DNA from 2 places in the Streptomyces sp. NPDC001315 genome. Region 2 is predicted to be linked to the other one. Evidence: riboswitches for the same ligand, from Rfam matches in the RefSeq annotation. Region 2 holds a riboswitch; the other holds the start of a gene.
The links. A riboswitch is a leader RNA that binds a small molecule or an ion and turns the genes downstream of it on or off. The one in region 2 is predicted to bind glycine.
Positions count from the first base shown of each region.

Region 1 (15,787 bases), on a different contig from region 2:
AAGCCGACCCAGATGGTGGCCATCGTGGCGAGGATCGCGTAGCCCTGCCTGACCGAGCCGACCAGGATGCCGAACGTGCGGGTCAGCGCGAACGGGATCACCAGAAGCAGGAAGATCTCGAAGAGGTTCGTGAACGGGGTCGGGTTCTCGAAGGGGTGGGCACTGTTGGCGTTGAAGTAGCCGCCGCCGTTGGTGCCCAGCTCCTTGATGGCCTCCTGCGAGGCCACCGCACCGCCGTTCCACTGCTGCGACCGGCCCAGGAACTGACCGACCTCATGGATCCCGGAGAAGTTCTGGATCGCACCGCACGCGACGAGCACGATCGCGGCGATCACGGCGCCCGGCACCAGGATGCGGACCGTGCCACGCACCAGGTCGGCCCAGAAGTTGCCGAGCTCACCGGTGCGGATGGGGGTCCCCCCGCTCGAGCGAAGTCGAGAGTGGGGGAGGGCGAAGCCGCGTACGAGGGCCACCGCGACGGCGAGGCCGACGGCCGCGGAGACGAAGTTCTGCACGGCCAGACCGGCGGTCTGCACGACGTGGCCCATGGCCTGCTCGCCGTAGTACGACTGCCAGTCGGTGTTCGTGACGAAGGAGGCGGCGGTGTTGAACGCCTGGTCCGGGTCGATCGCTGAGAAGCCGAGGGAACCGGGCAGGACGCCCTGGAGCCGCTGCAGCAGATAGAGGAAGAGGACGCCGACCGCGGAGAAGGCGAGGACACCGCGCAGATAGGCGGGCCAGCGCATCTCCGTGTTCGGGTCGGCACCGATGCCCTTGTAGATCCACTTCTCGGCCCGCCAGTGCTTGTCGGAGGAGTAGACCTTGGCCATGTAGGTGCCGAGGGGGACGTAGGCGAGTGCCAGCGCCGCTATGAGGGCGAGCAGTTGGAGTACGCCGGCGAGTACGGGACCCATGTCGCCCGCTGCGGTAGCAGCTGATGTCACGGTCAGAACCTCTCCGGGAAGATCAGGGCGAGGACGAGATAACCCAGCAGGGCGACGGCCACGACGAGGCCGACGATGTTCTCGGCGGTCACAGCTTCGTCACCCCCTTGGCGATGAAGGCCACGAACGCGAAGACCGCGATCGTGGTGACGACGAAGGCCAGATCGGCCATCGTGGACTCCTGGAGTGAGGTTCGTTGGACGGGAACGGTTCGAGGAAACAACCTCGGTCTCCGGATTCGACCGCCGTTGACGGGTCCCTTACGGCTTACCGCGGGCCTTTGACAGGACTCTTACGCGGTCTGGTGGTCGCCGTTCAGCACGGCCGGAACCGCAGCCGGCAGATCACCGCGTAGGTCTCCCGCCGCACGGCGTGCGCGACGAGGGCGCCCCGCTGGTTTGCAGCAGCCCAGGCCCAGCCGCAGCCGGAGGGTTTCCCCGGGCCCGCCCGGCCGCGGCGCCCTGCCCACTGGAGCCGCTCGATCCACCACCGCGTCGGCCTCCCGCTCGCCTGGCCGCCGGCTTCCGCCTGGTGCGCGAACCCGTCCACTCCGTTGTCGGCGGCCCAGGTCCCGCGACCGTACGAGAGCGTGACGTCGGGTATCGGCCCCTCGGCGACCGACCCGCTCGTCCCCCGTACAGCCCAACCCGTGCCTGGCCGGGCCCGCTTGCCCCTTGTCTGATGCGCAGCCCCGCTCACACGGCCACTCTTAACGGAAGCTTGACGCCTACCGCCCCAAGATCCGTGGGCCCAGACGTCACGCTCCGCTTACGCTGGTGCCGCCGTCCGCGTGATGGCCGGAACCCACACGCTGAGCTGCACATCAGGAGCACGCCGATGGCCACAACCGAACACCCGCCTCCCAGTCGCCTGCGCGCCTGGATGCTGGAGGGCCTGTCCGACATGGGCAAGGGCGGCGGCCACCAGGGACCGCACGCCGTACCCGAACCCGCGCACAAGGGCCAGCGTTGGTGGCGGGTGATGTGCCTGACAGGTGTCGACTACTTCTCGACCCTCGGCTACCAGCCGGGCATCGCGGCCCTCGCGGCCGGCCTGCTGTCACCCATCGCGACCATCGTGCTGGTGATCGTCACCCTGGCGGGCGCCCTGCCCGTGTACCGACGCGTGGCCGAGGAGAGCCCGCGCGGCGAGGGTTCGATCGCGATGCTGGAGCGGCTGCTGTCGTTCTGGCAGGGCAAGTTGTTCGTGCTGACCCTGCTGGGGTTCGCGGCCACGGACTTCCTGATCACCATCACCCTGTCGGCGGCGGACGCCTCGACCCACCTGGTCGAGAACCCGCACCTGAACAGCGTCCTGCACGACAAGCAGATGCTGATCACCCTGTTCCTCGTGGCGCTGCTCGGCGCGGTGTTCCTCAAGGGCTTCCTGGAGGCGATCGGCGTCGCCGTCGTCCTGGTGGGCATCTATCTCGGACTCAACGTCGTCGTCGTGATCGTCGGCCTGTGGCACGTCGTCACCGCCGGCCACGTGGTCACCGACTGGTCCACCGCCCTGACCGCCGAACACGGCAACGTCTTCGCCATGGTCGGCGTGGCCCTCCTGGTCTTCCCCAAGCTGGCGCTCGGCCTCTCCGGCTTCGAGACCGGCGTCGCCGTCATGCCGCACGTCAAGGGCGACCCGGACGACACCGAGGAACAGCCGACCGGCCGCATCCGGGACACCAAGAAGCTGCTCACCACCGCGGCCCTGATCATGAGCTGCTTCCTGATCGCCACCAGCTTCATCACCACCCTCCTGATCCCGGAGAAGGAGTTCGAGTCCGGCGGCCAGGCCAACGGGCGTGCACTGGCGTATCTCTCGCACGAATACCTGGGCAACGCCTTCGGCACGGTCTACGACGCCTCGACGATCGCGATCCTGTGGTTCGCCGGCGCCTCCGCCATGGCGGGCCTGCTGAACCTGATGCCGCGCTATCTGCCCCGCTACGGCATGGCTCCGCACTGGGCACGGGCCGTCCGCCCGATGGTCATCGTCTTCACGCTCATCGGCTTCCTCGTCACGTGGATCTTCGACGCGGACGTGGACGCGCAGGGCGGCGCGTACGCCACCGGCGTACTGGTGCTCATCAGCTCCGCGGCGATCGCCGTGACCATCGCCGCGCGCAAGGCGGGCCAGCGCAACTGGACCATCGCGTTCGGCGTCATTTCGGCGGTCTTCCTCTACACGACCGTCCTGAACGTCATCGAGCGCCCCGACGGCGTGAAGATCGGCGCCTGCTTCATCGCGGGCATCATCCTGGTCTCCCTGCTCTCCCGGCTGGCCCGCGCCTTCGAGCTCCGCGTCACCAGCGTGACGCTGGACGACATGGCGGAACGATTCATCCGGGACATGGCCAGCCGGAAGATGCGGTTCATCGCCAACGAGCCCGACCGCCGGGACAAGGCCGAGTACCGCGACAAGATCGAGCAGATCCGGGCCGACAACGACATGCCGGAACAGGAGGACTTCGTCTTCGTCGAGGTGACGGTGACGGACCCCTCCGAGTTCGAGGCGGGCCTGACCGTCCGCGGCGAGGTCCTGCACAACCGCTACCGTGTGCTCACCCTGGAGTCCGCCTCCATCCCCAACGCCCTGGCCGCGCTGCTCCTGCACGTCCGCGACGCCACCGGCTGCACCCCGCACATCTACTTCGAGTGGACCGAGGGCAGCCCGTTCGCCAACTTCCTGCGCTTCTTCCTCTTCGGCCAGGGCGAGGTCGCCCCGGTCACCCGGGAGGTCCTGCGCGAGGCGGAGCCGGACCGCGCACGACGACCGCGGGTCCACACCGGCTGAGCACAACCCGGCGCGTCAGGACCCCGTCAAGATCGGACCGTACGGCGTCAGAGCACCGTCAGCGCCGGTGTCCACGCCGCCGGCGCGGGCCTACCGTCGGCCTCATGGGACGCACCACACCACTCCCCCCGGACGGCGACCGCCACTGGCGGAAGCGCGCCTGGCTCGCGGTGGCCTGCGCCCTGGTCTTCTGCGGACTGACCTTCCTGGTCGACTGGGACGCCGGAACCCTGACGCCGGCGCGGGCCGTGCTGTGGCTGGCCATGGCCGCCGCGGTCCTCACGGTGCTCCTGCCGCAGCGCGTCAGCGCGGGCCCCGGCTGGCTGGCGATACGCGGCCCCGTACGCGGGCACATGGTGCGTACCGACGCGCTGACCGACATACGGCAGTACCCCGGCGTCTCCGGACACCTGGTCCTGCGGGACACCCAGGGTCACCGGCTGGAACTCGACCCCCGTGTCCTCGTCGCCAACCCGCTGCTCTGGCACGACCTGGACACGGGCGCGCGCCGCTCGCGCGAACGCGGCACGCTGTGGGAGGGCACCGAGGTGCTGGAGCGGCTGGGCCGGGAGATCGACGACGCCACCGCGCGGGCCGTGCTCAGGGAGTCGGGGATTTCCTGAGCGGCGCGCGCCGCGGCAGACGCGCCATGACCCGCCCGTGTCTCGTACGGCCGACGATCTCGACACGCAGGACGACCGGGGTATCCGGTTCACCCGCCGGACGTGTCCTGATCTTGGCGGAGTCGAGTGCCAGGGAGTCGGTGTCCACGACGACGCCGGCCGGGTCACCAGCCCCCGTCCACCACCGCCCGTTCCCGGCCCTATCGTGACTCACATGCAGTCCTACACAATCGGCCAGGCGGCACGGCTGCTCGGCGTGAGCCCGGACACCGCCCGGCGCTGGGCGGACGCCGGCCGGGTGGCCACCCACCGCGACGAGAGCGGCCGCCGTCTCATCGACGGAAAGGACCTCGCCGCGTTCTCCGTCGAGCTAGCCAGGGGCGGAACCACCGAGGAAGACGCCCCGTACACCTCGGTCCGCAACGCCTTCCCCGGCATCGTCACCGCGATCAAGCTCGGCGACGTCGCGGCCCAGGTGGAGATCCAGGCCGGCCCGCACCGCCTGGTCTCCCTGCTCACCCGCGAGGCCGTGGAGGATCTGGGCCTGGAGGTCGGCATGGAGGCCACCGCCCGGGTGAAGTCGACGAACGTGCACATCGACCGCGTCTGAGCGGGAGCGGCCTCCGCCGTTCAGGCGTTGACCGGACGGCGAGGACCGCGAGACGTGACAGGCGGCCGCCGCCCGTGCGAAGTGGCGTTCACGCGCGAGCGCGACGCGGTACCGCCGACGCAGCGGCATGCGTGGCCCACGCGTGAATCGGGAGTCGAGCCCGTGCGGCCTGCTCCGGACGCGATGAGCCCCCCTGGGGCGCCCGGTCGACGAGCGAGATCGTCGCCCCGGTCACCCCGCTCTTGTCGACGCCCTACCGCTGGTGGCGCACTCGAAACTGGCCCGCACCCGGTGCTGACGCCAGCCGAGCAGGTCCGGCACGGTCAGGCGGGTCGGGCGGGCGAGGTCTCCGATCAGGGAGAGCTCCGCGAGCGTCACGTGCCACCACCTCCCGGATTACGGTACCCGGACGACAGCCACGTACAAACGCACATGCCCACCCCAACCCGGCCTGCAAACAGATCATGCGATGCCACAGGAGACTTACGCCTCGCATCTGCGGCAGTATCATCGCTGCACGGTACGCACGAGATCGTGGAAGGGCCCGACGGCTCTCAGGTGAAGCAGCAGAGGGAGTAGACCCGTGATGACCCGTCCCGCACGCCGGACCCGCCGCACCCTGCAGATGGCCGGTGCGGGTGCCGCCGCACTGCTGGCGCTGAGCGCCTGCTCGTCCTCCGACTCGGACTCGGACTCGTCCGCCAAATCCGACTCCTCGGTCTCGGCGTCGCCGAAGCTCTCCGGCACCGTCACCGTCTTCGCGGCCGCCTCCCTCAAGGAGAGCTTCACGACCCTGGGCAAGGAGTTCGAGAAGGAGCACCCGGGGACGAGCGTCACCTTCAACTTCGGCGGCAGCGACAGCCTCGCCGCCGGCATCACCGGCGGCGCCCCCGCGGACGTCTTCGCCGCCGCCAGCGCCAAGACCATGGCGATCGTGACGGACAAGAAGGACGCGGCCACCACGCCCGTCACCTTCGTCCGCAACCAGTTGGAGATCGCCACCCTGCCGGGCAACCCCGACAAGATCGCCTCCCTGAAGGACCTCACCAAGTCCGGCCTGAAGGTCGTCCTGTGCGACAAGACGGTGCCGTGCGGCGCCGCCGCCCAGAAGGCGCTGGACGCCGGCAGCCTCAAGCTGACCCCGGTCTCCTACGAGCAGGACGTCAAGAGCGCCCTGACGAAGGTCGAACTGAAGGAGGCCGACGCAGCGGTCGTCTACAAGACCGATGTGCACGCGGCCGGTGACAAGGTGGAAGGCGTTGAGTTCCCCGAGTCCTCCGACGCCATCAACGACTACCCGATCGCCCTGCTCAAGGACGCGCCCAACGCCGAGGCCGCCAAGGCGTTCATCGCGCTGGTGCAGTCCGCCGAGGGTCAGAAGGTCCTGACCGAGGCCGGGTTCCTGAAGCCGTGACCCCGACCGACAAGGCCGAAGCCGCGGGCGACACCCTCAAGGGCGGCCCGCGGCGCGGCCGCGTCCGCGAGCGCCCCCGGGGCGTCCCACTGCCCCTGCTCCTGCCCGCGCTCGTGGGCCTCGCCTTCCTGCTCCTGCCCCTGATCGCCCTGCTCGTACGGGCACCCTGGAGCAGCATGCCCGAGCAGCTGACCAGCACCGAGGTCTGGCAGGCCCTCCGGCTGTCCCTCGTCTGCGCCACGGCGGCGACCGCGGTGAGCCTGGTCATCGGCGTCCCCCTGGCCTGGGTGCTGGCCCGCACGGATTTTCCCGGCCGTGGCTTCGTTCGCGCCCTGGTGACCCTGCCCCTCGTCCTGCCTCCGGTCGTCGGCGGTGTGGCGCTGCTGCTCGCGCTCGGCCGCAACGGGGTCGTCGGCCAGTGGCTGGACGCCTGGTTCGGGATCACGCTGCCGTTCACCACGACCGGCGTCGTCGTCGCGGAGACCTTCGTGGCGATGCCGTTCCTCGTCATCAGCGTCGAGGGCACGTTGCGGGCCGCCGACCCGCGCTACGAGGAGGCGGCCGCCACCCTGGGCGCCTCCCGCTTCACCGCGTTCCGCCGGGTGACCCTGCCGCTGATCGCGCCGGGCATCGCGGCGGGTGCCGTCCTCGCCTGGGCCCGCGCGCTCGGCGAGTTCGGTGCGACGATCACCTTCGCGGGCAACTTCCCCGGCCGCACCCAGACCATGCCGCTCGCGGTCTACCTCGCCCTGCAGAACGACCCGGAGGCGGCGATCGCGCTCAGCCTGGTGCTGCTGGCCGTGTCGATCGCGGTACTGGCGGGCTTGCGGGACCGTTGGATGACGGCCTCATGACGCCGCGACCAGCAGCACGGACCAGCAGGCCACGAGCACCTCTGCGGCACCCCCTGCACCTGCCGGAGAGCGCCGCGAAGACCTCTGCCCAGATCCCCCGACCATGCCGGACGATTGCTTCATGACCGATCTTGACGCCGCCGAGGCCGGCCTCGCCTCCGAGGACGCTCGCGGCCAGGGCCTCGACGCCCGTCTCGTCGTGGACCGCGGCGCCTTCCGCCTCGACGTGACACTGTCCGCCGCACCCGGTGACGTCGTCGCTCTGCTCGGCCCGAACGGCGCCGGCAAGACCACGGCTCTGCGCGCACTCGCGGGTCTCGTCCCGCTCACGGCCGGCCATCTGCGTCTCGACGGCGCATCGTTGGACCGTACGCCTCCGGAGTCGCGCCCGGTCGGCGTGGTCTTCCAGGACTACCTGCTCTTCCCGCACCTGACGGCTCTGGACAACGTGGCCTTCGGCCCGCGCTGCCGGGGCGCGAGCAGGGCGCAGGCCCGTGCACAGGCCGCCGAATGGCTGGACCGCATGGGCCTGGCCGACCACACCGGTGCCAAGCCCCGCCGCCTCTCGGGCGGTCAGGCGCAGCGCGTCGCCCTCGCCCGCGCCCTGGCCACCCACCCCCGCCTGCTGCTCCTCGACGAACCCCTGGCCGCCCTGGACGCCCGCACCCGCCTTGAGGTGCGGGCCCAACTCCGCCGTCACCTGGACGAGTTCGAGGCGGTCGCCGTCCTGGTCACCCACGACCCGCTGGACGCCATGGTGCTGGCCGACCGGCTGATCGTCGTCGAGCACGGCCGCGTCGTCCAGGAGGGCACCCCGTCCGACATCGCCCGCCACCCGCGTACGGACTACATCGCGCAGCTGGTCGGTCTGAACCTGTACCGAGGGCAGGCCGAAGGTCACACGGTCCGCCTCGACGGGGGTCCGGCCCTCACCACCACCGAGGACCTCTCGGGAGGAGTCTTCGTGGCCTTCCCTCCGAGCGCGGTCACCCTCCACCGGGACCGCCCCACCGGCACCAGCGCCCGCAACCTCTGGCACTGCGAGGTCGCGGGCCTGGAGACCCACGGCGACCAGATCCGCGCCGCCCTCACCGGCGAACTCCCGCTCGCCGCGGACCTGACCACGGTCGCCGCGGCCGAACTCGACCTGCACCCGGGCGCACCGGTCTGGGCGACGGTGAAGGCGACGCAGACGCACGCGTACCCGGCCTGACGCCAAGGCCGATGCACGCCGGTTACGGTGGGGCCACCCAGGACCCACATCAGGACAAACCCCACCTTCTGCGAGGCATCCCATGAGCCTGAGCATCCGCAACCAGATCCCTGGCACCGTCACCGCCGTCACCCCGGGCGAGGTCATGGCAACGGTCAAGGTCCGCCTGACCGGAGGCCAGGACCTCACCGCGGCGATCACCCTGGAGGCCGTCGAGGAACTCGGCCTCACAGCGGGCTCCGCCGTACGCGCTCTGGTGAAGGCGACGGAGGTCTCCCTCGCCACGGGCGGGGTGGACGGCCTCTCCATCCGCAACCAGCTGCCCGGCACGGTGCGTGATGTCGCCACCGGCGGTGCCATGGCCACCGTCAAGGTCGCCGTCGACGGTGCCGAGCTGACCGCGGCGATCACCAAGGACGCCGCCACCGACCTCGGCCTGTCGACGGGCTCCCCCGTCATCGCCCTGATCAAGTCGACCGAGGTGTCACTCGCGTCCGCGTGAACGCGCAGGGGCTCCGCCCCGACCGACCGGCCGAAGCGGAGGCCTCGTCACATGCCCCGAGCGACTCGAGGGGCGCGGGGAACTGCGCGACCGGCCCCCACCGGCCCGCAGTTTCGTCACCGCGCTTCCAGCGGAGCGCTCAGTCCTCGTACGCGTCCAGCGGCGGGCACGAGCAGACCAGGTTCCGGTCGCCGAAGGCCTGGTCGATACGGCGCACCGGCGGCCAGTACTTGTCGGCGGCCGAGACGCCGGCCGGGAAGACGGCCTCCTCCCGGCTGTATGCGTGCTCCCACTTCCCGCCGAGGGCGGCAGCGGTGTGCGGAGCGCCCCGCAGCGGGTTGTCCTCGGCCGGCCAGTCGCCCGCGCCGACCTTCTCGATCTCCGCGCGGATGGCGATCATCGCCTCGCAGAACCGATCCAGCTCGATCAGGTCCTCGGACTCGGTCGGCTCGATCATCAGCGTCCCGGCCACCGGGAACGACATCGTCGGCGCGTGGAACCCGTAGTCGATGAGCCGCTTGGCGACGTCGTCGACGCTCACGCCGGTCGCCTTGGTGAGCGGCCGCAGGTCGATGATGCACTCGTGCGCGACCAGCCCGGCCGGGCCGGTGTAGAGCACGGGGTAGTGCGGCTCGAGCCGCTTGGCGATGTAGTTGGCGGAGAGCACCGCCACCTGAGTGGCCCGCTTGAGTCCCTCACCGCCCATGAGGCGGACGTACGCCCACGAGATCGGCAGGATGCCCGCGGAACCCCACGGGGCCGCCGAAATCGGACCGACCCCGGTCTCCGGACCGGCCGCGGGCTGCATCGGGTGGTTCGGCAGGTACGGCGCCAGATGCGACCGTACGGCCACGGGGCCGACGCCGGGGCCGCCGCCGCCGTGCGGGATGCAGAACGTCTTGTGCAGGTTCAGGTGCGAGACGTCGCCACCGAAGTGCCCCGGCTGGGCGAGCCCCACCAGCGCGTTGAGGTTGGCGCCGTCCACATAGACCTGGCCGCCCGCCTCGTGCACCTGCGCACAGATGTCGGCGACATGCTCCTCGAACACGCCGTGCGTCGACGGGTACGTGATCATCAGCACCGACAGTCGGTCGCGGTACTGCTCGATCTTCGACCGCAGGTCCTCGACGTCGATCTCGCCGTCCTCGGCGGTCTTCACGACGACGACCTTCATGCCGGCCATGACGGCGCTGGCGGCGTTGGTGCCGTGCGCGGAGGACGGGATCAGACAGACGGTGCGCTGCTCGTCCCCGTTGGCCCGGTGGTACCCGCGTACGGCGAGCAGACCGGCCAGCTCGCCCTGCGACCCGGCGTTGGGCTGGAGGGAGACCTTGTCGTAGCCGGTGACCTCGGCGAGCCGCTCCTCCAGCTCATGGATGAGCGTGAGGTAGCCCTGCGCCTGCTCGGCGGGCGCGAAGGGGTGCAGCTGGCCGAACTCGGGCCAGGTGACCGGCTCCATCTCCGTGGTCGCGTTGAGCTTCATGGTGCAGGAGCCCAGCGGGATCATGCCGCGGTCGAGCGCGTAGTCGCGGTCGGCCAGCCTGCGCAGGTAGCGCAGCATCGCGGTCTCGGAGCGGTGCTGGTGGAAGACCGGGTGGGTGAGGTACGTGTCGGTGCGCTGCAGCGCGGCCGGCAGGGCGTCCTCGGTGACTACGTCCAGGGCTTCTATGTCGGCCTCGACCCCGAACGCCGTCCACACGGCGGCGATCTGTGCCCGCGTGGTGGTCTCGTCGCAGGCGAGCGACACATGGTCGGCGTCGACGAGGTGCAGGTTGACGCCGTCCTCGCGCGCCGCGGCCACGGTCTCGGCGGCCCGGCCCGGCACCCGCGCGGTGAGCGTGTCGAAGTAGGCGCCGTGGACGACCTCGACACCGCCGGCGGTGAGGCCCGCGGCGAGGAGCGTGGCGTAGCGGTGGGTGCGCTGGGCGATGGCCTTCAGGCCCTCGGGCCCGTGGTAGACGGCGTACATCCCGGCCATCACCGCGAGCAGCACCTGCGCGGTGCAGATGTTGCTGGTCGCCTTCTCCCGGCGGATGTGCTGCTCACGCGTCTGCAGAGCAAGGCGGTAGGCCCGGTTCCCGTCCGCGTCGACGGAGACGCCCACGAGCCGCCCGGGCAGGCTGCGTGCGAACTTCTCGTGCACGGCCATGTAGCCGGCGTGCGGTCCGCCGAAGCCCATCGGCACGCCGAAGCGTTGCGTCGTACCGACCGCGATGTCCGCGCCGAGCTCGCCCGGCGAGGTCAGCAGGGTCAGCGCGAGCAGGTCCGCGGCGACGGTGACCAGCGCGCCCAGCTCGTGGGCCTGGTCGATGACCGGCTTGAGGTCGCGCACGGCACCGGAGGCGCCCGGATACTGGATCAGCACGCCGTTGATCTCGCGCTCGGCGATCTCCGCCGGAATGCCGCCGCTGAGGTCGGCGACGACGACCTCGACGCCGGTCGGCTCGGCGCGGGTCTCGATCACGGCGATGGTCTGCGGCAGCGCGTCCGCGTCGACCAGGAAAAGGCCCTTCTTGTTCTTGCCCATGCGCCGGGACAGCGCCATGGCCTCGGCCGCGGCCGTGCCCTCGTCCAGCAGCGAGGCGCCCGACGTCGGGAGTCCGGTGAGCTCGGCGACCATGGTCTGGAAGTTCAGCAGCGCCTCGAGGCGGCCCTGCGAGATCTCCGGCTGGTACGGCGTGTACGCCGTGTACCAGGCCGGGTTCTCCATGACGTTGCGCAGGATGACGGGCGGCGTGAAGGTCCCGTAGTAGCCGAGACCGATCATGGAGCCGAGGACCTGGTTGCGGTCCGCGAGGGAACGCAGCTCGTCCAGCACCTCGGCCTCGGTGCGCGCACCCGGCAGGTCGAGCGCGTCGGCGTTCTTGATCACGTCCGGCACCGCGGCTGCTGTGAGCTCGTCCAGCGAGCCGTAGCCGACCTGCGCGAGCATCTTGGCCCGCGCCTCGTGGTCGGGCCCGATGTGGCGCTGCTCGAACGGGATTCCCTGTTCGAGCTCGGAGAGCGGAATGCGGTGGGCGGTCATTGCGGAGGCCTCCTGGTCTGACGCGACCTGCGAGGGGCACCACGGCGCGGGTACCCGGACGGCCTCCCCCTCTGTCATCTCAACCTGAGAGCTTCACCGGGTCGCCCAGGAGGGGTCACCGGCTTTCACCGTCGGTGAGAGCGGATGCCGTCGACACCCGCTCTGCTTTCCAGAGTGACCTCGTCCGTGCGGTACGTGGGCCTGAGAGATTCCGGGGAGGATTTGCTCCTTCGGCGCCTCCGATGATGTCCGGAGGACTCTCCCGCACGGGGTCAGCAGCCGTTCGCCAGCCTACCAGCGAGGTCGACGTCGGATCCTTCGAGTGGCCGCCTTCCTGAATGTGCTCTTTTGTAGTGCTTACGGATGAGTTGCGACCAAGAGGAGGGCCCGTGCAGACCGATATCGATCCGCGCAACCTGATCGGCCGCAAGGCGTTCGACCGCAACGGCACCAAGATCGGCACCATTGACGAGGTCTACCTCGACGACGCGACCGGTGTGCCGGAGTGGGCAGCCATACGTACCGGCCTGTTCTCAAGGGACGCCTTCGTCCCGCTCGAGCCCAGCGAACTGATCGAGGGCGCCCTGCGTGTCCCCTTCGACCGCGCCCTGATCAAAGACGCCCCCGACTTCGGTGTCGGCCGCCACCTCTCCCCCGAACAGGAACTCCAGCTCTACCACCACTATGGCCTCGACATCGCCGCTCCTCCCCCGTTCCCGGACCACGACTTCGGCAAGCTGGCAGGCACGGACGAGACCTGAAGGCTGCGCGAGGGCGGGCCGACGGACCGGGCGTTCCGCCCGCAGGCGGCCCGAGAACCCGCGCCCGGGTCCTTCCTTCCGGGCCGGCCGGGCCCCGGCAAGGCGCCGGGCCCGCGACGCTCATCCTGGCTCTGCTTCCCGGGAAGGCCGTCACTGGGCAAGCTGCCGCACCGGGCTCACCCCGAGGCAGCCGACCGCTCCCCCCCGACACCGTCGTCCACAGCCGGGACCTCGCCATCCTCCGGTCTTCGCCGCACCAGCGGCAGTGGATCCGCCGCTTCCAGGTCCGGGTCGTCGATCCGGAAAGTCCGTACCCGCCCCGGTTCCGAGTCGGGCGTCTCGAACCGCACGGTGACCCGCCCGAGGCCGCTGCCCTGCACCCATCCGTGCCCGTACTCGGCGTGCCGCACGTCGTGCCCGGCCGGCCAACGCCTCTCCACCGGCTCCTGCGGCTCCTGCACGGGTTCGTCCACCGCCGACTCCTCCAGCGCACCCTCCGACCGCTCACCGGCCGCCTGTGCGAACAGATCCTCCTGCGTGTAGTCGGCGAGCCCGGACACGCCCACCCCGAGCAGCCGCACACCGCCCGTTGTGTCCACGGAGTCCAGCAGCCGGGCGGCCGCCTCCCGTACGACCGCCGGATCGTCCGTGGGCCCCCGCAGCGTCTCGGACCGGGTCAGCGTGGAGAAGTCGTACCGCCGCACCTTCAGCACGATGGTCCGCCCGGACAGCCCGGCCCCGCGCAGCCGCCGCACGCACCGGTCGGCCAGCCGCTGCACCTCGAGCCCCACCCTGAGCCGGTCGTGGATGTCCACGTCGTAGGTGTCCTCGACCGACACCGACTTGGCCTCCCGCTCGGCCACGACGGGCCGGTCGTCGCGCGCCTGCGCCATGGCGTGCAGCGCGTGCCCGTGCGCCTTGCCCAGCAGCCGTACGAGCTCGTCCTCGCCCGCCCCGGCGATCTCGTCGACCGTGGTGATCCCGGCCCGCCGCAGATGGTCCCCGGTGGCCGGTCCGACACCCGGCAGCGTCCGCACCGGCATGGGCCCGAGCAGCGCCCGCTCGGTGCCCGGCTCGATCAGCACCAGCCCGTCCGGCTTCGCCTGCTCGGAGGCGATCTTCGCCAGCATCTTGGAGGCGGCGAGCCCCACGGACCCCGTGAGCCCCGTGCCGGCCCGTATGTCGGCGCGCAGCTTCAGGCCGGCCAGCCGGGCCGACTCCGCGTCCCAGGCGGCTTCCCCGGCCTCCAGGTCCACGAACGCCTCATCCAGGCTCAGCGGCTCCACCAGCGGCGACAACGCCCGCAGCAGCCCCATCACCTGCTCGCTGATCGACCGGTAGAACCCGAAGCGCGGCACCAGGTACGCCGCGTTCGGAGCCAGCCGGCGCGCCTGGGCCATGGGCATCGCGGAATGAACCCCGAAGACCCGCGCCTCGTACGAAGCGGTCGCCACCACCCCGCGCGGCCCGAGCCCGCCCACGACGACGGCCTTTCCGCGCAGGCTCGGCTTGGACGCCTGCTCCGCCGAGGCGAAGAAGGCATCCATGTCGAGATGCAGGATCGTGGGCGCGGTTCTCACATCTCCGATGCTGCCCTACGCCACTGACAATGCCCCGTACGGCTCCGGGGCAGGGCTCAGACGGCCCGGTTGCGCCGCCGCGCCAGCTCATCGGCAGGGTTGGGCCCGACCAGGGTCTCACCCGTGTCGATCCGCTCCCCGTGCAGCTGCGACAGGGCGCTCTCCACGTCCCGCCACACCACGCCCACAGCGATCCCGAAGACGCCCTGACCGCCCTGGAGCAGCGCATGGACCTCGTCGGGCGAGGTGCACTCGTAGACCGTGGCGCCGTCGCTCATCAGCGTCATGCGCTCCAGGTCACTGAAGCCCCGCTCCCTGAGGTGCTGTACGGCGGTGCGGATGTTCTGCAGCGACACCCCGGTGTCGAGGAACCGCTTGACGATCTTCAGGACGACCACGTCGCGAAAGCTGTACAGCCGCTGTGTCCCCGATCCGTAGGCGGGCCGCACACTCGGCTCGACCAGCCCGGTACGGGCCCAGTAGTCGAGTTGCCGGTAGGTGATGCCGGCGGCCGCACAGGCCGTCGGGCCTCGATAGCCGATCTGCTCGGACGCCATGGACGTCGCCCCTCCGCTGCTCGGCACGGCCGTCGGTCGCTGCGGAGCGTGACCGGCCGCGTTGCTGTGAAGCGGGTACGGACCGCTCGCCCCGAAACCGTGTCCGGGGGCACCCCCAGCCATACCGCCGCCGCTGCTGCTCACGCCGACCTCCGTCCTTGACCTGCCTTCTCGACGGTAGGCAGTCACCAGGGGCGCGTCAACGATCGCCACACTCGGCACGCCGAGTGATAATCACCCTAAGAGTGGTTTCCCGCACCCCACCGCGGGGAAAGGCTAGCCGAATGCTCTCGGAGAGAGCCGCAGGACGCTCTCACTCGCCGCTGGCAATTGCCGCCGTTGCGGCCCGTCACCGGGCCACGGCACCTTGTCACGCACCGGCTCTGCTACTGGCTGCTGCTCCCGAAGTCCTCGGGCGAGATCTGGTCGAGGAACTCGCGGAACTTCTCCACCTCGTCCTCCTGCTCGTCCGGGATCGCGATGCCCGCGTCGTCGAGCACCGTGTCACTGCCGTAGATCGGCGTCCCGGTACGCAGCGCCAGCGCTATGGCATCGGACGGACGGGCACTGACCTCGACCCCGCTGGCGAAGACCAGCTCCGCGTAGAAGACGCCTTCACGCAGGTCCGTGATGCGCACTTCGGTGAGCTCCTGGCCAACGGCTTCCAACACGTCCTTGAACAGGTCGTGGGTCAGCGGTCGCGCGGGGGCCATGCCCTGCTGGGCGAAGGCGATGGCCGTCGCCTCCCCCGGCCCGATCCAGATGGGGAGGTAGCGGTCGCCTCCCACTTCACGCAGGAGCACGATCGGTTGGTTGGAGGGCATTTCGACCCGGACACCTACGACATCGAGCTCGTTCACACAGCAACCCTAGGCCGTGCCCGGGACGTTTGGGTAGTCGGGCCGGGAACG
Region 1 covers NZ_JBIAWZ010000017.1:7,391-23,177, reverse strand. The annotation lists gene kdpA (potassium-transporting ATPase subunit KdpA) at 1-914, opposite strand, end outside; gene kdpF (K(+)-transporting ATPase subunit F) at 947-1,036, opposite strand; gene ACFY16_RS32545 (hypothetical protein) at 1,033-1,167, opposite strand; gene ACFY16_RS32540 (amino acid transporter) at 1,782-3,737, shown strand; gene ACFY16_RS32535 (hypothetical protein) at 3,842-4,360, shown strand; gene ACFY16_RS32530 (molybdopterin-binding protein) at 4,575-4,970, shown strand; gene ACFY16_RS32525 (hypothetical protein) at 5,202-5,348, opposite strand; gene modA (molybdate ABC transporter substrate-binding protein) at 5,557-6,384, shown strand; gene ACFY16_RS32515 (ABC transporter permease) at 6,381-7,238, shown strand; gene ACFY16_RS32510 (ABC transporter ATP-binding protein) at 7,360-8,451, shown strand; gene ACFY16_RS32505 (molybdopterin-binding protein) at 8,534-8,953, shown strand; gene gcvP (aminomethyl-transferring glycine dehydrogenase) at 9,093-11,978, opposite strand; glycine riboswitch at 12,158-12,253, opposite strand; gene ACFY16_RS32495 (PRC-barrel domain-containing protein) at 12,368-12,739, shown strand; gene ACFY16_RS32490 (DNA polymerase IV) at 12,916-14,319, opposite strand; gene ACFY16_RS32485 (MerR family transcriptional regulator) at 14,376-15,020, opposite strand; gene ACFY16_RS32480 (bifunctional nuclease family protein) at 15,263-15,736, opposite strand.
Region 1: linked by a shared signal. The riboswitch ahead of gcvP (aminomethyl-transferring glycine dehydrogenase) and the one ahead of gcvT (glycine cleavage system aminomethyltransferase GcvT) in region 2 are both predicted to bind glycine.

Region 2 (15,787 bases):
CCCTGTGCGCGGACTACCGGATCTCGGCGGACAACGCCAAGCTCGGCCAGCCGGAGATCCTGCTCGGCCTGATCCCGGGGGCGGGCGGCACCCAGCGCCTGGCCCGCCTGATCGGCCCCTCCAAGGCGAAGGACCTGATCTTCACGGGCCGCATGGTGAAGGCCGAGGAGGCGCTGACGCTCGGCCTGGTGGACCGCGTCGTCCCGGCCGCCGAGGTCTACTCGGAGGCGCACGCGTGGGCGGCCAGGCTGGCCCAGGGTCCGGCGCTGGCGCTGCGCGCCGCGAAGGAGTCGATCGACACGGGTCTGGAGACCGACATCGAGACCGGCCTGGCGGTGGAACGGAACTGGTTCGCGGGCCTGTTCGCCACGGAGGACCGGGAGCGCGGGATGCGCAGCTTCGTGGAAGAGGGCCCGGGCAAGGCGAAGTTCCTGTGAACGACTCCGGACCAGTCCGCCGAACTCCTCCGCGGAACCCGTCCACTGAAACTCGCTGACTGAACCTCCCCTGAATCACTTGCAATTGACGCGGCGTCTGATCCGGGGTCCCTCGATGGGGCGGTTTATGGGAACCTTAAGGCAACCTTAAGCCTGCCTTGTCGAGGGAGCTTGGCGATTGCCTCCAGTCGATCCGTTGCAGCAGGTCAGAGGGGATGCGGAGGTCTCCGAACTGCCAGTGGCACATGCCAATCGAATCGACCGGAATGATGCGTTCCGGGGGGTGTATTCCTCCAGAACGACCCCGGAGGTGCCCACGGGCGGCCATGATGGGGGCATGGCGGGGCTGGAGGGTATCGAACAGCCGCGGGGACACGGCCGTCCGACTGTGACGGCGCGCTGGTCGCCCGCGGTCGAGGACGAACGGGCGCTCCGGGCCCTCGAGTTGTTCGGCAACCCGACGGACGCGGAGGTTTCGCTGCCGTCCCGCCCCGAATCCGCGGCGACCGCACGCCGGCTGGCTCAGGTAGTGCTTCTACGGCAGTGGCGCCTGACCCCCAGGATGACCGAGGACGCGGTCTTACTCGTCTCCGAACTCGTCGGCAACGCCGTACGCCACACCGGCGCCCGCGTTTTCGGCCTCCGTATGCGCCGCCGCCCGGGCTGGATCCGCATCGAAGTCCGCGACCCCTCCCGCGGTCTGCCCTGCCTCATGCCGGTCCAGCAGATGGACATCAGCGGCCGCGGACTGTTCCTCGTCGACAAACTCTCCGACCGCTGGGGCGTCGACCTGCTCCCGCGAGGAAAGACGACATGGTTCGAGATGAGGGTGGCGGACCGCTGACAGCGGCACTTCTCGGAGAACCTGCCCCTCCGGCGTTCCAGGAGCGGGGGTCCAGGGAGCGGAGCCCCCTGACGGGGTCGAAGGGGCGGAGCCTCTGGGGACGGGACGGGTAGGGGCGGCGGGGGCGAGAAGCCTCCTGTCCGCGACCCGCACCGCGCATGAATCGGGCCAATCATCCATTTCCTCCCGTAATCCGCCTTAAATGGTGCGGGTGACCCAGACAGACCGCCGCACGGCACTGCGCACGGGCGCCGGACTCGTCGCCGGCGGAGCGCTGGCCGCCGGATGCGCCACGACCGGCGCCGCCGCCCACCCCGCCCCCACGCCCCCCGCCCCCACGCCTTCCGGACCGGCGAGGACACCGACACCCCTCGCCGCCCCCGCCCCCCACCGCTACCCCCACCAGCCCACCCAGCTCACCCACGGCCCCCGCACCCACCCCCGCGTGGCCCTCACCTTCCACGGCCAGGGCGACCCGGCCATCGCCCGTTCCCTCCTCACCGAGGCCGAGAAGCACGGCGCCCGCCTCACCGTCCTCGCCGTGGGCAGCTGGCTCGACGCCCACCCCGAGCTGGCCCGCCGCATCCTCGACGGCGGTCACGACCTCGGCAACCACACCCAACGCCACCGCGACATCAACGCGATGTCCGAGACCGACGCGCAGGCGGAGATCACCGCCTGCGCGGACCGGCTCAAGCGCCTCACCGGCTCCATCGGCACCTGGTTCCGCCCCTCCCGCGCCCCCCGCGCCTCCCCCCTCGTCGAACGCCTGGCAGCCCGCGCCGGCTACCCGCACGTCCTCTCCTACGAGGTCGACTCCCTCGACTTCACCGAGCCCGGCGCCCTCGCCGTCACCCGCAAGATCCTCGACGAGGTCCGCAACGGATCCGTGGTGAGCCTCCACTTCGGCTACCCGGACACGGTCGCCGCGCTCCCCGCCGTACTCGCAGAACTCGACCGCCGCGGACTGCACGCGGTCACCACCACGGAGCTGTTCAGCTGATGCACGCGAATCCCCTCAGGCGCACCCTCCTCGTCGGCGCCGCCCTCGTCTCCCTCACGCTCCTCGCCGCCTGCGGCGCCGACTCCGGGGACCACGCGCACGAGGCCCACGGCACGAAGGCGGCGGCCGTCCGTCCGCCCCAGCCGAAGAAGAAGACCGATGCCCACGGCCTGCCCGGTATGCCCCCCGTCCTCGACCCGCACGACATCTACGCCGCCGACCGCCCGAACCAGCTCTCCCCGGTGGTCAAGGACTTCCCCTCCCGCGTCTACGTCCCCAACACCCTGTCCGACACGGTCACGGTCATCGACCCGAAGACGTACGAGGTCATCGACACGATCCCCGTCGGCCACCAGCCCCAGCACGTCGTCCCCTCCTGGGACCTGAGGACCCTGTGGGTCAACAACGACCTCGGCAACAGCCTCACCCCCATCGACCCGAGGACCGGCAGGGCGGGCAAGCCCGTGCAGGTCCACGACCCGTACAACCTCTACTTCACGCCCGACGGCAAGTACGCCGTCGTCATGGCCTCCATGGACCGCGAACTCGTCTTCCGCGACGCGCACACCATGAAGCGCGTCAGGACCGAGCCGGTCAGCTGCTACGGCGTCAACCACGCCGACTTCTCCGCCGACGGCCGGTACTTCATCGTCTCCTGCGAGTTCAGCGGCGAACTGCTCAAGGTCGACACCGAGAAGATGAAGGTCGTCGCGCAGGAGAAGCTCCCCTTCCAGGGCGCGATGCCGCAGGACGTCAAACTCTCCCCCGACGGCAAGAGGTTCTACATCGCCGACATGGTGGCCGACGGCGTATGGATCCTGGACGGCGACAAGTTCACCAGGCCGACCCTCCTGCCCACCGGAAAGGGCTGCCACGGCCTGTACGTCAGCCGGGACTCCCGCGAGATGTACATCTCCAACCGCGGCGAGGGCACCATCTCCATCTTCGACTTCACGAAGAACCGGCTCACGAAGAAGTGGCACCTGCCCGACGGTGGCAGCCCCGACATGGGCGGCGTCTCGGCCGACGGCAAGGTCCTGTGGCTGTCGGGCCGTTACAACGCCGAGGTGTACGCCATCGACACCCGCACCGGTCACCAGCTGGCCCGCATCAAGGTCGGCAGCGGCCCGCACGGCCTCGCGGTCTACCCCCAGCCCGGCCGCTACTCGCTCGGCCACACCGGCGTCTTCCGCTGACGCGAGGTCAGCTGCCACGCTGCCGTATCAACAAGACCATCGGCGACACCCACAAGTGGGCCGACCAGGTCGAGGTCGCCTTCCCCGGCGGCGTGGCCCGGGAGTACATCATCGGCGTCTGCCCGGTCGACAAGACCACCAAAGTCGAGATCATGAGCGACTGCGAGAGCAACCCGTACTACGAGCCCTGGCACTGAGCCGGCCGGCTACCGGGGGATGAGCAGCGCCTCCGACCCCACCGGCAGATAACCGGCCGCCTGGAACGCCCGCAGACTGCGGGCGTTGCCCGGCGAGACCTGGGCCCACACCGGTTCGCCCCCGCTCAGGTGCCGCGCCGCCGTCGCCAGTCGCCGCCCCAGCCCCCGGTGCCGTACGTCCTCGTCCACCTCGACCGCGACCTCGAGCCGCCCCGCGACCCCGCGCCCCAGCACCAGCACACCACCCTCGACGGTCCACACCCGTACGTCGTCCCGCCGTCGGCGGGAGCTCACCACCCGCGGATGGCCCGGGTCCGCGAGCTCCGTCAGGGGCAGTGGCGGTTCGCCCGGCAGCGGAGCGCCGACCGTGAGGAGGTCGATCGTGTCGGTCCCGCGCCCCGTGCGGTCCAGGAAGGCGGTCAGGAACCGGGCGTTCATGGTCGCCGCGAGCGCGTCGCAGTCCGCCGCCCGCAGCGCCTGGTGCACCCACTGCGGATCCTCGTCCGTGAAGACGACGGAGTGCGCGGTGAAGGCGATGACCCCGGCGTCCCGGTGGCCGTACTGGGGCACGACGGTCGTACCGCCGTCCGCCGGAGGGAAGACACCCCGGGCCGCCGCGTCGAGAATGTCCCGCAGGGTCTCCGCCATGGTGCCCGTCTCCTCGCTTGAGTCTCCACCCACTGGAAGGCCCAGACTCGCAGACATGATCGAAGACGGCACCGGACTTCTCACCATCGGGGAGCTGGCCCGGGCGACCGGCCTGTCCGTGCGCACCATCCGCTACTGGTCCGACGAGGGCGCCCTGCCCCCGGTGGCCCGTTCCGCGGGCGGCTACCGCTTGTACGACGCCGAGTCCGTCGCCCGCCTGGAACTGATCCGCACCCTGCGCGAACTGGGTCTCGGCCTGGGCGACGTACGCAAGGTGTTGGCCGGCGAGGCGACGGTCGCGGAGGTCGCGGCCGCGCATGTGAAGGCGCTGGACGCGCAGATCCGCGCGCTGAAGGTGACCCGTGCGGTGCTGTCCACCGTGGCACGACGCGGCTCGACCGCAGAGGAGACGACCCTGATGAACAAGCTGGCGCGACTGTCGGCCGCCGAGCGCAGGCGGATCGTCGAGGACTTCATGGAGGAGATCTTCGAGGGGATCGACACGGCGGACCCCGACATCCGCCGACGGCTGCGGTTCGCCGCGGCCAACCTGCCCGACGACCCCACGCCCGAGCAGGTGGACGCCTGGGTGGAACTCGCCGAGCTGATCCAGGACCCGGAATTCCGGGTCCTGATGCGCCGGATGATCGAGTTCAACGCGGCGGACCGGGGTCCGGACGTCCCGGCCGGCTCCTCCCTGTGGTTCATGAGCCGGCTGATCCAACTCTCCGGAGAGGCACTGCGGCAGGGCATCGCCCCCGAGGCGCCGGAGGCCGAGGACGTGCTGCGCGAGGTGCTCGGCGACGGCGACCGGACCGCCGTACTGGAGCGACTGACCGCGGGCTCGAACGTCCGGGTCGCCCGGTACCGCGAGCTGTCGGCCATCGTGAACGGACTCGAACCCCAGCCCGCGTACGAGGAGGAGTTCGCCTGGGTGGTCGCCGCGCTGCGCGTTCGGGCGGGCCGTTAATCTGACCTGCGTCAGGATGACAGCAAGGTACGACGAAAAGGGGCGGATCGATGGCCGACATCGAGGAAGCACGCAAGCAGTTCCAGCGGATCGACACGGACGGTGACGGATCCATCACCGCCGCCGAGTTCAAGGCCGCCCTGGCTCAGCAGGGCGACTGGAACGTCACGGAGTCGGTCGCGGAGGCCATCATCAAGACCCGTGACCTCAACGGCGACAAGGTCCTGTCGTTCGACGAGTTCTGGACCTACCTGGGCAAGTGACGCACGTGGAAGGGGCGCCCTGTCTTCTCGGCGGCGGGCGCCCCTTCGTCATGCCGGGGTCTGGGCGGGCCGTTCACCCGGTTGCCACGGCTGCGGAATAGCGTCGGGATCTCCGGGGTTGATGCCCCGCAAGAAGCATGCGTGTGCATCAAATTCGGAGGGCCAGTCATGAAGATCGGCATCATCGGCGCGGGCAACATCGGCGGCAACCTGACCCGGCGGCTCACCGCCCTCGGACACGACGTGTCCGTGGCCAACTCCCGTGGCCCGCACACCCTCACGGCGCTGGCCGAGGAGACCGGCGCGACAGCCGTCCCGGCCGAGCAGGCGGCGCGCGACGCCGAGGTCGTCGTGGTCACCGTCCCCGTGAAGGCGGTCCCGAACCTCCCGTCCGGCCTGCTGGACGGCGCGGCGAAGGGCGTCGCCGTCATCGACACCGGCAACTACTACCCGCGGGAGCGGGACGGCAGGCTCGCGGAGATCGAGGACGAGGGCCTCACCGAGAGCCGCTTCACGGAGCGACACCTCGGCCACCCCGTGATCAAGGCGTTCAACGGCACCTATGCCCAGGACATCCTGGAGCGGCCGCTTCCGGCCGGCGACCCCGGCCGCATGGCCCTCCCGGTCGCCGGCGACGACACGGCGGCCAAGGCGAAGGTACGGGCCCTGATCGACGAGCTCGGCTTCGACACCGTCGACGCGGGCGGCATCGACGACTCCTGGCGCCAGCAGCCCGGCACCCCGGTCTACGGCCTGCAGGCCGGCGTCGAGGCGGTCACCAAGGCACTGGCGGAGGCGTCCCCGGACCGCACCCCGGACTTCCGCGGCTAGCCGTACGCCTCGGACGATCTCCAGCGGCAGGTGCGGCCCATCAGGCAGCTCGACCCCGATCGAGTCCCCGGGCCGCACCGCACCGCCGCGCAGTCCGGTCACCTCGCTCTCGCGGTTGGGCTCGGTGAAGGAGTACGCGCCGTTGCTGCTGACCGCAGTGATGGTCCCACCCGTGTCGAGCAGCTCCCTTTTCTCCGCGGTCGCTGTCCGGCCGCAGGTCGGAGCGTAAGGGCAGGGTTCATTCCACGGTTGCCCACTCCCGCAGGGCGGCCTTGCTCGCGAAGTCCGCCACGTTCGTGTCCCGCGGATCGGCGGTGTACTGGTGGAAGCGCCACTTCGCCTTGATGCGGGGCTTGCCCGCAGTCACGTAGTCCGCGATCCAGAGACCGTCACCGGCGTAGGACGTACTGTCCATACTCAACCAAAAATGGCGATTGCAATAGAGCACGACCTTATTGTTCGGCCGCAGCTCCTTCACCTTCCGGATGAACCGATCCTTCTCCGCGTTGCTCGCGTGCGTGCCCTCGCTGGTCGTCTCCCAGTCGACGGCGAGTATGTCGCCCGCCTTCTCCGGGGCCTTGCTCACGAAGTACTCCGCCTGGGCGGTGATGTTGCCGGGCCAGAGGAAGTGGTAGAAGCCGACGACCAGGCCGGCGTCACGGCCGTGCTTGGTCTGGGCGCTGAGCCTCGGGTTGACGTACGAACGCCCCTCCGACGCCTTGATGAAGACGAAGGAGAGGCCGTCCGTGTCGTAGGACGAGGACTGGAACGCGCTCACGTCGATGCCGCGCAGCATGTGGGGACTCCCTTGACTGTCAGTGGGGGGACAGGAGTTGGAGTTGGTGTATGCCCCACCTTGGCACGGGCGATCCCTCGACGCGGCGGAATACCAGCCTCGGCCCGCAATTCGTGCGGCGCTCCTCGGCCGGACGGGTGACAGCCGTTCAGCACTCGATGATGTTGACCGCCAGCCCGCCCCGGGCCGTCTCCTTGTACTTCACGGACATGTCCGCGCCCGTGTCCTTCATCGTCTTGATGACCTTGTCGAGGGACACCTTGTGGGAGCCGTCGCCGCGCATGGCCATGCGGGCGGCGGTGACGGCCTTGACCGCGGCCATGCCGTTGCGTTCGATGCAGGGGATCTGGACCAGGCCGCCGACCGGGTCGCAGGTCAGGCCCAGGTTGTGTTCCATGCCGATCTCGGCGGCGTTCTCGACCTGCTCGGGGCTGCCGCCCAGCACCTCGGCGAGGGCGCCGGCGGCCATGGAGCAGGCGGAGCCGACCTCGCCCTGGCAGCCGACCTCGGCGCCGGAGATGGAGGCGTTCTCCTTGAAGAGCATGCCGATGGCGCCGGCGGCGAGGAGGAAGCGGACCACGCCGTCCTCGTCCGCGCCCGGGACGAAGTTCATGTAGTAGTGCAGAACCGCCGGGATGATGCCGGCGGCGCCGTTGGTGGGGGCCGTCACCACGCGGCCGCCGGCCGCGTTCTCCTCGTTGACCGCCATCGCGTAGAGCGTGATCCACTCCATGGAGTGGGCCAACGGGTCGCCCTCGGCGCGCAGTTGACGTGCCGTGACCGCGGCGCGGCGGCGCACCCGCAGGCCGCCGGGCAGGATGCCCTCGCGGGACATGCCGCGGGACACGCAGGCCTGCATCACCCGCCAGATCTCCAGCAGGCCGGTGCGGATCTCGTCCTCGGTGCGCCACGCACGCTCGTTCTCCAGCATCAGGGAGGAGATCGACAGGCCGGTCTCCTTCGTCAGGCGCAGCAGCTCGTCGCCCGTGCGGAAGGGGTACTTCAGGACCGTGTCGTCCAGCTTGATGCGGTCCGCGCCGACGGCGTCCTCGTCCACGACGAAGCCGCCGCCGACGGAGTAGTACGTCTTGGTCAGCAGCTGCGCGCCCGAGGCGTCGTAGGCCCACAGGGTCATGCCGTTGGCGTGGTAGGGGAGGGTTTTGCGGCGGTGCAGGACCAGATCGTCGTCGAAGGAGAACGGTATGTCGTGCTCGCCGAGGAGCCGGATCCGTCCCGCCTCCTTGATCTCCGAGACCCGTTCGTCGGCCCGTTCCACATCGACCGTGCGGGGCGAGTCGCCCTCCAGGCCGAGGAGCACGGCCTTGGGGGTGCCGTGGCCGTGGCCGGTCGCGCCGAGCGAGCCGTACAGCTCCGTGCGGACGGACGCGACGGACGTCAGCAGGTCCTCGTTGCGCAGCCGGCGGGCGAACATGCGCGCCGCGCGCATCGGGCCGACCGTGTGGGAGCTGGACGGGCCGATGCCGATCGAGAACAGGTCGAAGACCGAGATGGCCACGGTGACTCCTCAGAACGGGGGTGGAACAAGGGACGGGGCACCGCGCTCACCTCTCAGTGTGCGCGCGGTGCCCCCGTACAGCGGTACTACTGCCCCAGGGTGGGGTAGAGCGGGTGCTTGTCGGCCAGGGCCTTGACCCGGGACTTCAGCGCCTCGACGTCGTAGGACGGCTTCAGCGCCTCCGCGATCACGTCCGCGACCTCGGCGAAGTCCTCGGCCCGGAAGCCGCGGGTGGCCAGGGCCGGCGTGCCGATCCGCAGGCCCGACGTCACCATCGGCGGGCGCGGGTCGTTCGGGACGGCGTTGCGGTTGACCGTGATGCCGACCTCGTGGAGGCGGTCTTCGGCCTGCTGGCCGTCCAGCTCGGACTCGCGCAGGTCGACCAGGATCAGGTGGACGTCGGTGCCGCCCGACAGGACGTTCACGCCGGCCTCGCGGGCGTCCGGTGCGGTGAGCCGCTCGGCGAGGATCCGCGCGCCGTCGACCGTACGGCGCTGGCGCTCCTTGAAGTCCTCGCTCGCGGCGACCTTGAAGGAGACCGCCTTGGCCGCGATCACGTGTTCCAGGGGACCGCCCTGGAAGCCCGGGAAGACGGACGAGTTCAGCTTCTTCGCGAAGTCCTTCTTCGCGAGGATGATCCCGCCGCGGGGCCCGCCCAGCGTCTTGTGGGTGGTGGAGGTGACCACGTCCGCGTACGGCACCGGGTTCGGGTGCAGCCCGGCCGCGACCAGGCCCGCGAAGTGCGCCATGTCGACCCACAGGTAGGCCTCGACCTCGTCCGCGATCCGGCGGAACTCCGCGAAGTCCAGCTGCCGCGGGTACGCCGACCAGCCCGCGATGATCACCTTCGGGCGGTGCTCCTTGGCGAGCCGCTCGACCTCGGCCATGTCGACCAGGCCGGAGTCGTCCACGTGGTACGCGACCACGTTGAACTGCTTGCCGGAGAAGTTCAGCCGCATCCCGTGGGTGAGATGGCCGCCGTGGGCCAGGTCCAGGCCGAGGATGGTGTCGCCGGGCTGGGCGAGCGCGAACAGCGCGGCCTGGTTGGCGGAGGCGCCCGAGTGGGGCTGCACGTTGGCGTACTCGGCGCCGAACAGCTCCTTCACCCGGTCGATGGCGATCTGCTCGGCGACGTCGACGTGCTCGCAGCCGCCGTAGTAGCGGCGGCCCGGGTAGCCCTCGGCGTACTTGTTGGTGAGGACCGAGCCCTGCGCCTCCATGACCGCGGCCGGCGCGAAGTTCTCGGAGGCGATCATCTCGAGGGTGGACTGCTGGCGGTGCAGCTCGGCGTCGACGGCGGCGGCGATGTCCGGGTCGAGCTCGTGCAGGGGCGTGTTCAGAAGCGACATGTGTACGTGACTCCTCAGCCGGCGGAAAAAGCGGTGTACTCGTCGGCGGAGAGCAGGTCGGCCGGCTCCTCCGCCACGCGCACCTTGAACAGCCAGCCGCCCTCGAAGGGGGCCGAGTTCACCAGCGACGGATCGTTCACCACGTCCTCGTTGACCTCGGTGACCTCACCGTTGACAGGGGAGTACAGGTCGCTGACCGACTTGGTCGACTCCAGCTCGCCGCAGGTCTCGCCCGCGGCCACCGTGTCACCGACCTCCGGGAGCTGGACGAAGACGACATCGCCGAGCGCGTTGGCCGCGTGCTCCGTGATGCCGACTGTCGAGACGCCGTCCTCGGCGCCCGACAGCCACTCGTGCTCCTTGCTGTAGCGCAGCTGCTGGGGGTTGCTCATGGCCTGAATTCTCCTGTACGCGGGGGAGTGCTGGTGAATGGGGGGCTGCTGGAACCGCTGGTGAGCAGCGGAAATGTGCGCGGTGTCACGTAAGGGACGTAAGGACCGCGCTCAGTGTTACTTCTGGCGCTTGTAGAACGGCAGCGCCACGACCTCGTACGGCTCGTGGCTGCCTCGGATGTCCACGCCGACTCCCGGCGTGCCCGGCGCCGCGTGTGCCGCGTCGACGTACGCCATGGCGATCGGCTTGCCCAGCGTGGGGGAGGGGGCGCCGGAGGTGACCTCGCCGATCACCTCGCCGCCGGCGACGACGGCGTACCCGGCGCGGGGGACGCGGCGGCCCTCGGCGACCAGGCCGACGAGGACACGCGGGGGCTGCGAAGCGGCGCGCTCGGCCGCCGCCTCCAGCGCCGTACGCCCCACGAAGTCGCCGTCCTTGTCGAACTTCACGACCCGCCCGAGCCCCGCGTCGAAGGGCGTCAGGGAGGTGCTCAGCTCGTGCCCGTACAGCGGCATGCCCGCCTCCAGGCGCAGCGTGTCCCGGCAGGACAGGCCGCAGGGGACCAGGCCGACGCCCTCGCCGGCCTTGGTCAGGGCCTGCCACAGTTCGACGGCGTGCTCGGGTTTCACGAACAGCTCGAAGCCGTCCTCGCCGGTGTATCCGGTGCGGGCGATGAGCGCGGGGACGCCGGCGACGGTGCCGGGCAGGCCCGCGTAGTACTTCAGGCCGTCGAGGTCGGCGTCGGTGAGGGACTTGAGGATGCCGGGGGATTCCGGGCCCTGGACCGCGATCAGCGCGTACGCGTCCCGGTCGTCCCGCACCTCGGCGTCGAAGCCGGCGGAACGCTCCACGAGCGCGTCCAGCACGACCTGGGCGTTGGAGGCGTTGGCGACGACCATGTACTCCGTCTCGCCCAGCCGGTAGACGATCAGGTCGTCGAGGATGCCGCCGTCGGCCCGGCAGATCATGGTGTAGCGGGCGCGGCCGGCGCCGACGGAGGCGATGTTGCCGACCAGGGCGTAGTTGAGCAGCCGCGCCGCTTCCGGCCCCGTGACCGTGATCTCACCCATGTGCGAGAGGTCGAACAGGCCGGCCCTGGTGCGCACCGCGTTGTGCTCGTCGCGCTCGGAGCCGTAGCGCAGGGGCATGTCCCAGCCGGCGAAGTCGGTCATGGTCGCGCCGAGCGAGCGATGCAGGGCATCGAGGGCGGTGTGACGGAGTGGGGTGCTGCTCATCGGTCGGTCGTCTCCAAGGGCGATGGGGGCACCTCCCGCGCGAGCGAAGTCGAGCGTGGGGGAGGGCGAGGTAGTTCCTCCCCATCTGTCATCGGAACCTGAGAGGTTCACCATGACCACACGTGATCATGGTTTGCACCTTGGGTGGAGCCGCTGTCGCAGCGGCCCGCTTTTCAGATGTGCCTCGCCCGCGCGGTAACGGGGCCTGAGAGATTCAAGGGAGGGACTTGCTCCTTCGGCGCCCCGGTGCAGCACTGCTGCTGGGGACTCTCCCGCGCGGATTCAAGCGGCCGGTATGCAGTTGGCGCGGACATCATTGCACGCATCGCCCGGCAAGGGCAGGCCGCATCTGTAACCGGGCTGTGGCGGTACGCGAACGAAAACACGAGACACCGCGCATTACCTTCTCTTTACGCTCGGCGGGGAAAGGACTTACCTGACCCCAGGGGAGGACGATCACGGTGAACAGGATCACGGCGTACGCCACCAGCTCGGCCGCGGCACTGCCCAAGCAGCCCGCGGCCCCGGCCGTGGAGGCGTGCGGCCCGCGGTCGGCGCCGGTCGTCCGCGATCTGCGCGAGCGCTCCCGGCACAGCCCGCACGGCCTGGTCTTCGGCCCCCGCGACCTGGTCGTGATCACCGGCCTGCCCGGCAGCGGCAAGTCCACGCTGATGCGGCGCGCGGTGCGGGGCGTACGCATCGACTCCCAGGACACCCGCGACCGCTGGGACGCCCGGGCGCCGCGCTTCCTGCCGTACGCCGTCTACCGCCCGCTCGTCCGCCTCGCCCACTACGCCGGACTGCGCCGCGCGCTGCGCACCGGTGAGGGAGTGGTCGTGCACGACTGCGGCACTCAGGCCTGGGTGCGCGACTGGCTGGCCCGCGAGGCCCGCCGCCGGGGCGGCACCCTGCACCTGCTGCTGCTCGACGTCACCCCCGGCACGGCGCTCGAGGGCCAGCGCGACCGGGGCCGCGGCGTCTCGCGCTACGCCTTCCTGCGCCACCGCCGCGCGGCCGCCCGCCTGCTGCGCGCCGTGGAGAAGGGCGAGCTGCCCCCGGGCTGCGGCTCGGCGGTACTGCTGGACCGGGACGCGGCGGACGTGCTGCGACGGATCGCCTTCACGAGCTGAGCCGGACCTGAGCGGTACCGGAGCCGGACCTGATCCGGACCGGAGCCGGACTTGCTTCGGACCTGCTCCGGACCAGCTTCGGACCTGCCTCCGGGGTGATCCGCCGACGGGCGGCCCGGAGGTGGATCGGTCTCCGGGACGATTCAGTCGGGGTTCGTACCGGTTAGCCTTTTCAGCCACAGCAGCGGTTCCCAGCAGGCGGTAGAGAGATGGACTTCCCGGCGGACCTTCCCGCGGACTTCCCGGCGGGCTTCCCCGCGCAGACGCACCCCCATCCGCACGGCGGATGGCCCGGCAACGAGCTGGAGGAGGTGCTCGCCGCCTCCCTCGGCGTCCCGACGGCCGGCGGACGGATCGTCGAGGTGCTCGGCCGCAGCTTCGTCTGGGTGCCGCTGCCCAACGGCGGAGGCCCGCACAGCGGCCCTCTCGACCTGCCCACGCTGGAGATCGAGGGCCAGGTGTACGTGCCGGTCTTCAGCTCCGAGGAGCAGTTCCGGCAGGTCGTCGGCTCGCACATGTCGTACACCGTCGCGCCCGCCGTGGAGTTCGCCCGCGGTCTGCCGCCGCAGGTCGGCATCGTCGTGAACCCGGACGGCGTGGTGGGCATCCCGCTCCCGCCGGCCGCCGTGGCCGAGCTGTGCCGGAGCGGGCGGACCCCGCTCGACGGGTTCGCCGGCGGCGGCCGGGTGCGGCTGTTCGAGCCCGACTGGCAGGACGACCCGGTGGACTTCCTCGCCGCGGCCTCGGCCGAGTTCGCCGACATCGGCGTCGTACTCACCGCCCGCCGCTGCCTGGCCGCCATCGAGACCGGCGATCCCGTCCTGTTCGTCGGCGTCGAACTGTCCCAGTGGGAGGGCGACCTGCGCGTCCTCCCGCTGGACGCACTCGGCCGGGCGCTCGCCAAGGTCGCCGTCCAGTGGCCGGTGAACCTCGTCCTCCTGGACGTGGTCGAGGACCCGGTGACGGACTGGATGCGGGAGCGGGTACGCCCGTTCTACCAACGGGACCACTGAGAACCGACCGCGCCCGCCGACGCGGAACAACCCCCGAACGCAGAACAACCCCCGAACTCCTGGGCGGCTGTTGTCTAACGAGCCACCTAAGGTGGTTTCATATCCAAGGCCACGTTTCTCGAAGGGGCGGTAAAGGGTGAGCGCGAGCGGCACTGCCGCGACCGGGCAGGTCGAGCACATGCTGCGCCAGGTGACGCCCGGGCGTTACGACGCCTACGAGGCGCTCCTTCGTGCGCTCGCGACCCCGTCCTCCGGCCAGGTCTGGATGCTGCTGTGGCACGGCCAGGCCGGCTCCCCCGACGCCCAGTACGGGAACATGGAGGTCAACGGCTACGGCTACGCGCCCTGTGTCACCTCCGCCCAGGAACTCTCGGCCAGCGGCTGGAACCGTTCGTACGAGGTGGTGGACGGCCTCGACGTCGCCCGCACGCTGTACCCCGACCACTTCGGCCTCTGGCTGAACCCGCACGCCCCCGGCGGCGGCCTCGGCATCCCCTGGCTCGACCTGCGCCGGATCGCGACGGGCCTGGAACGCCAGCCGGCCGGCCCGCTGCGGCTGTCCGAGCCCGGAATCGAGATCCCCCAGTTCTACGCCCTGCTCGCGCAGAACGCCCACCGCACCCCGGCGGTCCGCGCGCTGCGCCGCGCCTGGGTGCAGCCCGCGCTCGGGGCGCCGTACCTCGCCATCGGCCTCGACGTGTACGACACCTCGCCGCCCGCCGTCGACTCCGTCCGCGGGATGATGCAGCAGTCCATCGGCGCGGTGCCGGACGGGCTGCCGGTGTCGACCGTGGCGATGTCCGACGAGCACGACCCGGTCGTGATGTGGATGCGGGCCAACGCCCGCCCCTTCTACGACCGCGAGGCCCACGCGGCGCCCGCCCCGGCCCAGGCTCCCGCGGGCGATTACGGCTACCCGGGCTCGCGCCCCTACTGACCGTCGGCTTCGGTTCCAACTGGCCTCTGGCTTCGGTTTGAACTGACCTCTGGCTTCGGTTTGAACTGAACTGCTGGCTTCGGCTCGACCTGAACCGCTGGCTACGGCTCGACCTGACCTCCGGCGTCGGCTCGAACTGACCTCCGGCCTCCGGCCCGATCCGACCTCCGGCTCGACCTGACCTCCGGCTCCAGCTCGACCGGCCGGACAGGTCCTGGTCGGCCGGGCGCATGCCGGACGGACGGTCGGCCGGCTCGGGAGACCGGACCGGCCGCTCAGCAGCCGTGAGTTCGGGCGACGGTGGTGGGCGAGCCACCCGCCATGGGCCGGCCGACGGTGGTGGGCGAGCCGCACGCCCAGGACTCGCCGACTGCCGTTCCGGCGGCGGCCGGAGCGGTTCTCGTCGTGACCGAACAGAGCGCACGCCACCGATGGGTCGCCGCGTCGGCGAGACAGAAGTCGGCCACGCCGTTCGGGCCCGGCAAGTGCCATGCCGGGGGAGCCCGTTCGCATCGCGACGTGTGGAGCCGGAAGGCCGATCTCCGGAGGGCGATGCCCCGTGTTCGGATAACGGAACACCCAGATCGGCATCACGGTTGCGCATACATTCTCCGTGAGGCCTGGCGTGTGATCGTGAAGGCGTCGAATACTCGCCTTCTCAGACGCGAGGCCATGGATCCAGCGAGTGCGTACCCATCGGTGCCAATCCGGGATCAACTGGACAGCTGGGCCGCACTCATCGGCGCAGGCCGCGTAGCAGGTAAGTGAACCAAGCCGCCTACAGCGGCGGATGAAGGCCGGTCACCACCGGCGAGAGGGGTCGGGTCACCGTGACCGCACCGATCGAGACCACCGGATCGGCAGCCGAGGCACAGCCGGAGGCTGTGCTCGTCGGCGTCGAGAAGGGGCAGATCGAGGGCCGTTCCCTGGGGCAGATCGCCTGGTCCCGCTTCAAGAAGGACAAGGTGGCGGTCGCCGGTGGCGTGATCGTCATCCTGCTCATCCTGCTCGCGGTGCTCTCCCGGCCCC
Region 2 covers NZ_JBIAWZ010000002.1:79,224-95,010, reverse strand. The annotation lists gene ACFY16_RS07610 (enoyl-CoA hydratase/isomerase family protein) at 1-437, shown strand, start outside; gene ACFY16_RS07605 (ATP-binding protein) at 775-1,281, shown strand; gene ACFY16_RS07600 (polysaccharide deacetylase family protein) at 1,484-2,284, shown strand; gene ACFY16_RS07595 (YncE family protein) at 2,284-3,480, shown strand; partial or broken gene ACFY16_RS07590 (hypothetical protein) at 3,507-3,677, shown strand; gene ACFY16_RS07585 (GNAT family N-acetyltransferase) at 3,687-4,325, opposite strand; gene ACFY16_RS07580 (MerR family transcriptional regulator) at 4,381-5,295, shown strand; gene ACFY16_RS07575 (EF-hand domain-containing protein) at 5,346-5,558, shown strand; gene ACFY16_RS07570 (NADPH-dependent F420 reductase) at 5,727-6,389, shown strand; gene ACFY16_RS07565 (glycoside hydrolase family 25 protein) at 6,628-7,185, opposite strand; gene ACFY16_RS07560 (L-serine ammonia-lyase) at 7,334-8,701, opposite strand; gene glyA (serine hydroxymethyltransferase) at 8,788-10,050, opposite strand; gene gcvH (glycine cleavage system protein GcvH) at 10,065-10,442, opposite strand; gene gcvT (glycine cleavage system aminomethyltransferase GcvT) at 10,560-11,678, opposite strand; glycine riboswitch at 11,862-11,963, opposite strand; gene ACFY16_RS07540 (AAA family ATPase) at 12,134-12,808, shown strand; gene ACFY16_RS07535 (enhanced serine sensitivity protein SseB) at 13,018-13,821, shown strand; gene ACFY16_RS07530 (enhanced serine sensitivity protein SseB C-terminal domain-containing protein) at 13,958-14,758, shown strand; gene ACFY16_RS07525 (ABC transporter permease) at 15,589-15,787, shown strand, end outside.